DNA from 2 places in the Exiguobacterium sp. s6 genome. Region 1 is predicted to be linked to the other one. Evidence: a T-box and tRNA genes for the amino acid it is inferred to sense, from the RefSeq annotation. Region 1 holds a T-box; the other holds one or more tRNA genes.

Region 1 (4,697 bases):
GAACCGGTCCGTCGTGATACAGCGTGTCTCCGTTCAACAAAGCGGTCATCGAAGGTCGTCCGAAGGTGACATCAAGCTCTCCGAAACTGTCCGTCGCATCGATGACCCCGGACTCATGACGCAATACTTGACGCAACGTCACCTCGCTACGTTTTGAGGCAACATCTGTGAGTTGCCATGAAACGAGTCGGTCATTCACCGGTTCATCTAACGCTACCTGTCCCGTTTCGACCAACTTCATAACGAGGACACTGGTCAGAAACTTACTCATCGAACAGGCATTGAAGCGCGTGTCAGCCGTCACCGGATGACCGCTCCCCGTCGCCACCGTTCCGAACTGTTTAGAGTCCATGAGTCGCCCGTGTTCAATCAGGGCGATGCTACAACCCGGGACGCGATGGTATTTCATCCGCTCCTCGATATATGCTACATCTAACGGCATCACGCAACTTCCTCTCCTAAAGATAATCTCACCGCATCACAATCAATTCGGACAAATCGTCAATCGAATCATCGGCGTCTGCTTCAGACCCCTCCCAGCGGTCGTTCCGTTTCCAAACCGTCCGCATGCCGACTCGCTTAGCGGCTTGAATGTCATGGAGCGCGTGGTCCCCGACGAACATGGCAGTTCCTGGCGTAACGTCTAATCGCTCAAGGGCCCGTTGAAACAGGTCGGGGTCTGGCTTTTTCATGCCTTCCCATTCAGAGACGAGAATGCAATCGAAATAGTCGTGGATACCTAGACCACGGATCGACTTCATTTGAAATTCGCCATTTCCGTTCGTGATGATGCCGAGTCGAAGACCACGCGCTTTCAAGGCGCTTAGCATCGGTTTTAGATTCGGGAACGCGACGCAGAAATGCTGAAACTGGTTCACATAGTCATCGAGCAGTTCTTGTCGAGTGATTCCGCTAATCTCAAACTCCTGAATCAACTGGTCATACACCGCGTCTTTCCATCGATAGCCGTGCTGGTCGAGTTCGATGAAGCGCGTGACATAATCTCGTTCTTCGATGCCGATCAGATGTCTGTTCAGTCTTGCATACTGGTCGTGGATGAACCGACGAACGGATTCATCCCGGTTCAGCAGCGTGCCATCCAAATCAAAAATAACTGCCTTTAACAACGACATGCTTCCTTCGCTCCCTTTTTATCTTCGTTTAAGGTTGAAAAGTACACGCCCTGTAATCCACTCATGTATTGGATTGCTCGTATAGTCGCGTCCTCTCCTCCTCAATGATGGCCACATCGATCCTCTCAAATAAAGGAACCACTTTGTTCAAACGATATGATTTGATACTAACAACATCCCATGTCTCACATTCTACGTGAATCATTTCGCGAATTTTTTTACTCGAGAACGGCAGAAATGGTTCCAACACACGCCCTAAATTGATAATTAAATGAGCGCAGTCTGCTAACGTCTGTCGACAGGCTTGTTCATCCGAATTGATTTGCTTCCAAGGCTGTTGCTGATCGAAATATTTATTCGAAAAGCGAACCATTTCAAAAACCGTCTCCAAAGCTCGCTTAAAGTTCGCCTGTTCAATAAGTAGACCCACTTCTACGTACAACGTTTCTATTTTGAATTGAATCTCGGTTGATACAGCTATATCGGGAATGATACTTTCAAATGATTTCTCAATAAATTTAAGCGTCCGATTTACAAAGTTCCCGTAAGCCCCTAATAATTCAGCATTATGACTGTAGATGAATTCTTTCCACGAAAAATCGGCATCCCTGTTCTCGGGTGCATTGCTTGTCATAAAATACCGAATCGAATCGGCTTCATATCGTTCTAACAAATCTGGCATCCAGACGGCCCAATTCTTGCTCGTGGATATCTTTCGTTTCTCGAGCGTTACATACTCATTCGAGACAATATGCGTCGGCAATGCCATATCTCCTAAGGCTACGAGAATCGAGGCCCAAATGACGGAGTGAAATGGGATGTTGTCTTTTCCGTGTACATAATACGACCGTACACCTTTCGACCAAAATGGTGAATCATCGTTTTCGTTTTCCTCTGCCCATAATCGACTCGCCGTTAAGTAACCTGCTACCGCTTCAATCCATACATAAATTTTCTTATCTTCGTATCCTTTGATTGGCACACTGACACCGATTGATAAATCTCGAGAGACGGCACGGTCTTGCAGCCCTTCCCTTAAATATCTTTTTGTAAGTGAAATCGCATTCTCTCGCCAAAGCGAATTAGTTTCAGCATGACTCACATATGTGTCTAACGTTTCTTGAAAAGAGCTCAGTGAAAGATAGAAGTGTTCGGTGAAACGTGTCGTCGGTTCGTTCCCACATAGCTTACATTGGCGTTGCAACAAGTCGAGGGGTTCGAGCATTTTTGAGCATTGATCACATTGGTCTCCGCGCGCATGAGCGTGGCATTGCGGGCAAATACCTTCCACATAACGGTCCGGAAGAAATTGTTCGCAATGGTTGCAGTAACTTTGCTCGACTTCTTTTTTATAAATCAGTCCTTTTTGAAGCAAATCGAGGAATATGTTTTGCACGTTCCGATGATGGAACGTGGTGTCTGTTCTCGTGTACACATCATATGAAAATCCGAGCTTCGAAAAACATGTTACAAACTCCTCATGGTAACGATTTGCAATCACAGCAGGCGATACGCCCTCCTGCTTCGCCCTTACAGTAATCGGGGTACCGTTACAATCGCTGCCTGACACATACAGTACTTTTTCTCCTTTTAGCCGAAAATACCTTGCTAAAATATCTCCGGAAAGTAGACTCGAAACATGTCCTAAATGTAAAGATCCGTTCGCATACACCCAAGCCCCACCAATGAATACAGCCATGACTTCATTCCTCCAGTTAATTAGTTCAATAGAAAACAAAAAAACCTCGCCCTCAACTGTCAATAACAGTTAAGGACGAGGTTTGGATTCCCCGTGGTACCACCTTAGTTCGCAAGATGACTTACGCCATTTGCCTCTACAAGTACAGAACAAATGAGTTCGTTCGTATACCGTGACATTGATAACGGATGCCAATTCCCGTCGAAGCCTACTCATACGAAACGTATTTTCAGGTCGAAGCTCAGAGACCATTTTCAAGTGAGGATTTTTAACTTCTTTTCAGCTACCGAAGTTCTCTGTATAAAAATCGAGTCACTCTACTTTTCTCTTCCATGCCTTTTTCGAATATATATACGTATCTTATTCCCATTGGAATTTTTAGTCAACATTTATTTCAAATTTGTGGAACGAGAATACTAACCGTCTTTGTTACCGTATCAACAATCCGCGTACGCGTGTCGTTTTTCGACAGCAATATCGCCTCGCCCGTCTCGTCAAAACAGTAGGCAATCGGAATCGAACTTCCACAGTTCCGGTACGACCCGTCGGCATGGCTCGTCCCGAGAATGATGGAGCGTTGTTGCAATGCAATCTGTTTCGCTTCTCCAGACCAGTCAGTGTACTGCTCTTCACTGAACATGCCGACTCCAATCGGATTGAAGATGATTTGGATGGATTCTTCCGATTTAAGTCCTTCCAGCCCCATGAAGATTTCTCGACAGAGCACATATCCGTAGCGGTGACCATCGTCATCGACAGTTGACGGCATGAAGAGCGGCATCGTTTCCGGTGTCTTGGCACGGTCCAACAGTGTCTCCCCACGCTTATCGATGATGAGAGCCCGGTCCACGTTCAGCTCGTTCCGATAGCCCATCACGACCGCTGTCTGAAACGTCTTCGCGAGCTCCTTGACCTCGTTCAAATGTGTGTATTGACAATAGCTCTCTGGATACAAGATCAAGTCCACATCAGGGTTCGCTTCGATCTCTTGAATGAATTACTCTAAGTGTTGCTCCATCTTTGGTTGTCCGATTAGAATTCTCATTATTGCTGACATCTCCTCAATGCGAATGTTTATATTTCTTGACGTAACCAGCTCATTAACCGCGGTATCTGAGCGGCATATGTATGTAAATCCTCGAGTGTTACGGCGACTTGGCTCGTTCCTGTGGCTTGGTCCGCACTGCTCGCACTCTCGATGTGAAGGGACCGTTTCAAGTTGTACTCCAGCCATTTCAACTTCCCGAGATAGCCATGCCACAAGACACGTTGCCAATCCACATCGCTTCGTTCTCGTTTCTGTTCATAAGCTCGTATACATGAAAAGAATTTGGTCCGGTTTACAAGGCCTGCCTCATCTCGCGACCAATAGAGTGCCGTCTCCACCAAATCCTGCATCGGATGAATCGAACCGGCCGACTCCCAGTCGATGACAAGGGGACGGTCATCATGCCACAGCACATTTTTTGAATCCAAGTCCCGATGGCTGATGACACGTTTTGACGCGAGCGAGTTTGACGATTGAATTGCCTGTCGATGCCACGAATACAAGTCATCCACGGTTTTTTGTAAGTGTTCAACCCACTCGGCTCCTTGTCCGATTCCTTTATGCAGATATAAGCCCCAATCAAAGACGAGATAGGACTGACAACCGAGCGTTTGAACCGCGTCACCGTCCAAGATGTGGGCAGCCAACGCCGGGATTCTTTTAGCGGCCAGATTGGCAATCTCTTCTGAATCGATGAAGTTTTAAAGCGCCTCAGGCCTGTTCATGATTTGAGGATTCAACAGTTTGATGGCGTATGTCCCGCTGTCGGTCTCAATCCGATACATGTCATGCATGAATCCACCCGTTACGACGGTTG
Region 2 (4,697 bases), on a different contig from region 1:
TAGCGAACGAGGCCTCCTCGACTTTGGTCACTTCTTCGACGTCGAGCCATGTCATGCGCCGGATTTTAATATCAGCCATTGTTTTGTCCCTCGAGCCATTTCGCTTCCGCCTCAGCGAGACGAAGATACTCGGGCTCAAACGCATGGACATCATTCGTGGCCTCACCTAAGGCGACGAGATCGCTCGCACGGCCGTAACTATGCGCGGCCGGTGCTTCGGTATAGTCGTAAGACGCGAGTGCGTCACGGAACGGCTCCACGTCGCCGACGACGACGAACGGTCCGCTGATATTGGCTTCAAGCCAAGCGGCGACCGATGCGTGACGGTCGGGTGTGACGGCCTCGTTCTGTTGATAATGCCCGATATAGGCATTCCCTCGGCGGGCATCGATAAGCGAGACGATTGGGAGCTCCGTGTTCGGGGCCGCCGCCATAAGACGGAGCGCCGAGACCCCGACGAGCGGGATTTGAAGCGTGTAGGCGAGCGTCTTCGCTGTCGTGACACCGATGCGAATCCCCGTATAAGATCCAGGACCTGTCGTCACGACGATGCGTTCGAGTTCGGTCGGTGTCCATTTGACCGCATTCATCAATTGTTCGATCATCGGCATGAGCGTGACGGCATGATTTTTCGAGACCATGACCGTCGCCTCGGCTTGAATCTGTCCGTGCTCACTCAAGGCGACAGACAGACGTGTCGTCGACGTGTCAATCATGAGTTGTTTCATGCGAGCACCTCCTTCACGAGTGCATCGTACGTGTCGCCGACGGGCGCGAACGTCAGTTGACGTTCCTCGTCCCCGACTCGCTCGATTGTGATGGCGAGCCGTTCCGTCGGAAGTGACGACTCGATCAAGTTCGACCATTCGACGATGGCGACACCATCACCGTTGATGTATTCCTCGAGGCCGATATCGTCCCCCGTGTCTTCGAGACGATAGACGTCCATATGATAGAGCGGCAAGCGCCCTTGGTATTGTTTCATGATGGTGAACGTCGGGCTGTTGACGTTACGCGTGACGCCGAGGCCTTTACCAAAGCCTTGGGTGAACGTCGTCTTGCCGGCACCGAGGTCGCCGTCCAACGTTATGACCGTTCCGGCTTTGACGAGCGTGGCGAGTTTTTCTGCCACCGCCTGCGTTTCGGCCGCAGAATGGGTAATCAATGTATACATGATGTTTCTCCTTTAGTGGTTCTAGCGATACGTACTCATTGTACACTCAATTTTGCGCAAAAAAAAACACGAAACGTCATCGTTTCGCTATCTCATTTAAAAAATTGGTTGCGGGGGCTGGATTTGAACCAACGACCTTCGGGTTATGAGCCCGACGAGCTACCAGACTGCTCCACCCCGCGACGACATATGAAATTAAATAAAAATTGGTTGCGGGGGCCGGATTTGAACCGACGACCTTCGGGTTATGAGCCCGACGAGCTACCAGACTGCTCCACCCCGCGATGGTTTGAATTGTTTCGACATCCTCTATAATAAGTGAAGTAGTTATAAAATGCAACCTTTTTCTAAATGTTTTTTGAGAATTGGAATCGGGAACATGATAAGGAGTGTAACTTACTAGAGAAAAGGGGCGCGACCGTCATGTCGAAATGGGGTAATCGCTTTAAAAAATGGTTCTTTTCCGAACTGGATGCATCCGTCTATTTTCACACCGTACCGTTTCTCCCGAACGAAACCGTCCATGGAACGTTACGCGTGTCGAACACCACTTCACATGTCGTGCGACTGCAGGAGTTGACGCTTAACTTTTTGACGACCTTTAAAGACATCACGCTCGAAGGGAATGAGTTCAACCGCGAGGCCGATCTTCAAGAAGTCCCAATCCCTCTATCGGTCGTCCTCGAACCAGGTGCTGAAGAGCATATCCCGTTCACGTTTGATTTAACGATGTATGCCCCGTCGACAGCGGGCGCTCCGTATAGTGTGGAAGCGACCGTCTGGGACACGGACGGCAAACGGGTTTGGTTCGATGTTGTCGAGAATGTCGAAGTCGAACCGCTCCCCGCTTTGAAACGCTTGTTAGAGGCGACCGAACATGCAGGCCTCGAGCTCATGTTCGTCCGCAACGTCATCGACCCGCTCGGAGAAGAACGGCCGTATCCATTCGTCGAGAAGTATGGGTTTAAGCCGGTCGGCGACTGGGCCGACGAGTTCGAAGTCGTCAAATCGTTCTGGCGTATCGATGAGGATGGGGTCGACGTCTATTACTGGCTCGACAACATCGAGAAGCAGCGCACACTCGAGTCGATTGCGAACGACGTCACGTTGCGCCATCGCTCGCTCACGTGGGACCAACTCGAGCGCGAACAAGATCGGCTCGGGCTCGGGATCCAAGAAACGTTACGCAGCCACCGCTCATGATGAGCGGTTTTTTTGTGGGCTCCGCTCAATCGTCCAAACATTATCGCTTGTCGAGACGACCGTCTGGAACTTCTCACGATGCGGATGCATGAACAGTTCATATTGAAACCGACGCTCGGCGTGCGAGGCTTTCAAGTAGCCCAGGTCCATCCCACGCTCTTGGATGTCCCGGACAGAACGACGGGCGAACTCAGTGTCGCTATCCGTATACAAATAGACCGATACATCGAAATAGTGAGGTTCGAGGAAGGCGACACTCATCCCTTCAATAATAGTGATTCGTTTTGCTGGATCGATCCAAGTCCGTTCGAGATACGGGACGTCGATCGTATAAAAGCCGATGCCTTCACGTACCATGCGGACGTCACGCTCTAGAGATAACAGATGGTGCGCGGACGGATGACAGGCTGTCATCTTATAATGATGTGCCTGTCCGTCGACCGTGTAATCGAGCATGGCACTCTTTCGTAACATCGAGTCCGTGATATATGGGTCGGTATTGATGTAGTTCACGTCTCCGAGGCGCGCACGTAAAGCATCAGCGAACGTCGTCTTGCCGGCACCTCCGTGTCCCGAAATCCCGATGACCGTATGTCTTTCTTGCCCGACTTCGTCGACGATATAATCGATCAAATCATTCATTTGAATCCCCCTTTTGGTGCACTTCATATAGAAAGGAAGTGTACCAATCCAATGTCCACTTGTCCATTTTGTCATCCACAGCTTGATCCATCCCAACGAATCGTTGCCGAGAACGAGACATGCTACTTTTTAATGCATGATCGTGAACAGGACGTGCTCGTCGGTTCAGGCGTCATCGTGCCGAAACAACACCGAGCGACGACGTTCGATCTCACACCTTTCGAATGGCATGACACATACACACTGCTCCACGAAGCGAAGGTGTTCCTCGAAGAGACGTATGGCCCTGACGGCTATACGCTTGGTTGGAACGTCGGAATTGCTTCAAACCAGACCGTGCCCCACGCGCACTTGCATGTCATCCCGCGTTACACGGCAGGTCCCCATGCCGGGAAAGGGTTGCGCCATTGGTTGAAACGACCAGAATGACTAAACAGCTCACCGCGTAAGGATGAGCTGTTTTCGTTTCGCTTCTATTTCTTCGAGTTGTCGCTCCAAACGTTCGACTTCTCTTGTCATTTTCTCGATCAGTTTAGCGATTTCACGATCGAGCCCGTTCACTTTATCCAGTGAATCGTTGATTCGTCCATGCATCGTCCATTCCGAGAAGATGTCGTCGAGAAAATAGTCAGCGAACTGGATTAGTGACCCGCGTTCAATCTGTAAACCGCTGACGACGCCTTTCACATCAGCCAACTCCCGCGAGAATCGCTCAAGTGCGGCTTGAAGTTCGTGCATCTTCCGCTCCGAGGCATCGATGGCATCATGTTTCATCGCTGTCGCAATCAAGCCCCCTCCAAAGAACGTATCATACGTCGACCAACCTTTTGCACTGTCGAGATGTTTAAGTGTTCTTGAAATGGCAGTCCGCGCTGTATGTCCAGCACTAATGGCTTCTTTATACTCAATGAGCACCTCATTCGTTTCCACTTGCTGCTTCGTGAGCCGATATAGTGTTTCCTTAACTTCAGGATCCTGCTTCAAGTGGGCTTCTTTCTCTTTTACGAACGCTTCCCACTCTGCGTCAATCCCGTTATACGTCTCAAAGGTTTCATATAAATCACGACGTTCAAGCCCTAACTCATCGACCATTGCCTCGTGTTCTCGTAACTTCAGTTCGGCCCGGGCCGCCTCTTCTAATTCAATCGTTTTTTGTTCGTTGAATGTTCCCCTGAGTTTACGCCATGCGTTGACGAGCGAGAATGAATCCAAGTCATAGACATCGCGCTGTTCTTTCGTAAACGAATTGAGAAGTTGCTTTCGTACAGCTTCATGTTCGGCAATTTGCTTGTCGAGTGTTTTTAATTTCCGGGCGAGTCGGTCCCGTTCTGCCATCTGTTGTTGTAAGTCGTGTTGGGTTTGGTAGAGATCACTCATAACGTTTTATTCCTCCAGTTTCTTTTCGATAATGTTCTAACAGGTCTTTGACGTGTACCCCATCAATCGTTAAGCCGTCAATCGATGAATCCTCGATCTGGACCCCATCAAGCCGACAGTTTTTCATAATCGTGTTCGTCAGGTTTGTATGGAAAAACGTCGTCGGCCGTCCTGACTCGTACATGGTGACGAATCGATATTGTGAGCCGGAAAGGTTCAAGTCGTCGAACTCGGTTTCTCTGAAGTTAATATTGCGGAATTGGCTCCTCGTGAAATTACAATTGCTGGCCCGTAGTTCTGA

Evidence for each region. The T-box of region 1 lies ahead of metG (methionine--tRNA ligase). A T-box ahead of a tRNA ligase gene usually reads a tRNA of that ligase, here a tRNA-Met.
Region 2: it has a tRNA-Met gene. The T-box ahead of metG (methionine--tRNA ligase) is inferred to sense a tRNA for this amino acid. The anticodon was not compared.

What each region holds. Positions count from the first base shown of each region.
Region 1 is NZ_JACSLN010000001.1:1,389,917-1,394,613, forward strand. Features, by position in the region: gene KNP75_RS07195 (serine hydrolase domain-containing protein) at 1-442, opposite strand, end outside; gene KNP75_RS07200 (HAD family hydrolase) at 471-1,133, opposite strand; gene metG (methionine--tRNA ligase) at 1,195-2,832, opposite strand; T-box leader at 2,901-3,174, opposite strand; gene KNP75_RS07210 (hypothetical protein) at 3,227-3,799, opposite strand; gene KNP75_RS07215 (phosphotransferase) at 3,907-4,527, opposite strand; gene KNP75_RS15695 (hypothetical protein) at 4,582-4,697, opposite strand, start outside.
Region 2 is NZ_JACSLN010000004.1:1,144-5,840, reverse strand. Features, by position in the region: gene rimI (ribosomal protein S18-alanine N-acetyltransferase) at 1-79, opposite strand, end outside; gene tsaB (tRNA (adenosine(37)-N6)-threonylcarbamoyltransferase complex dimerization subunit type 1 TsaB) at 72-728, opposite strand; gene tsaE (tRNA (adenosine(37)-N6)-threonylcarbamoyltransferase complex ATPase subunit type 1 TsaE) at 725-1,174, opposite strand; tRNA gene KNP75_RS13835 (tRNA-Met) at 1,280-1,356, opposite strand; tRNA gene KNP75_RS13830 (tRNA-Met) at 1,382-1,458, opposite strand; gene KNP75_RS13825 (sporulation protein) at 1,598-2,377, shown strand; gene KNP75_RS13820 (uridine kinase family protein) at 2,372-3,019, opposite strand; gene KNP75_RS13815 (HIT family protein) at 3,071-3,448, shown strand; gene KNP75_RS13810 (coiled-coil domain-containing protein) at 3,458-4,396, opposite strand; gene KNP75_RS13805 (GNAT family N-acetyltransferase) at 4,389-4,697, opposite strand, start outside.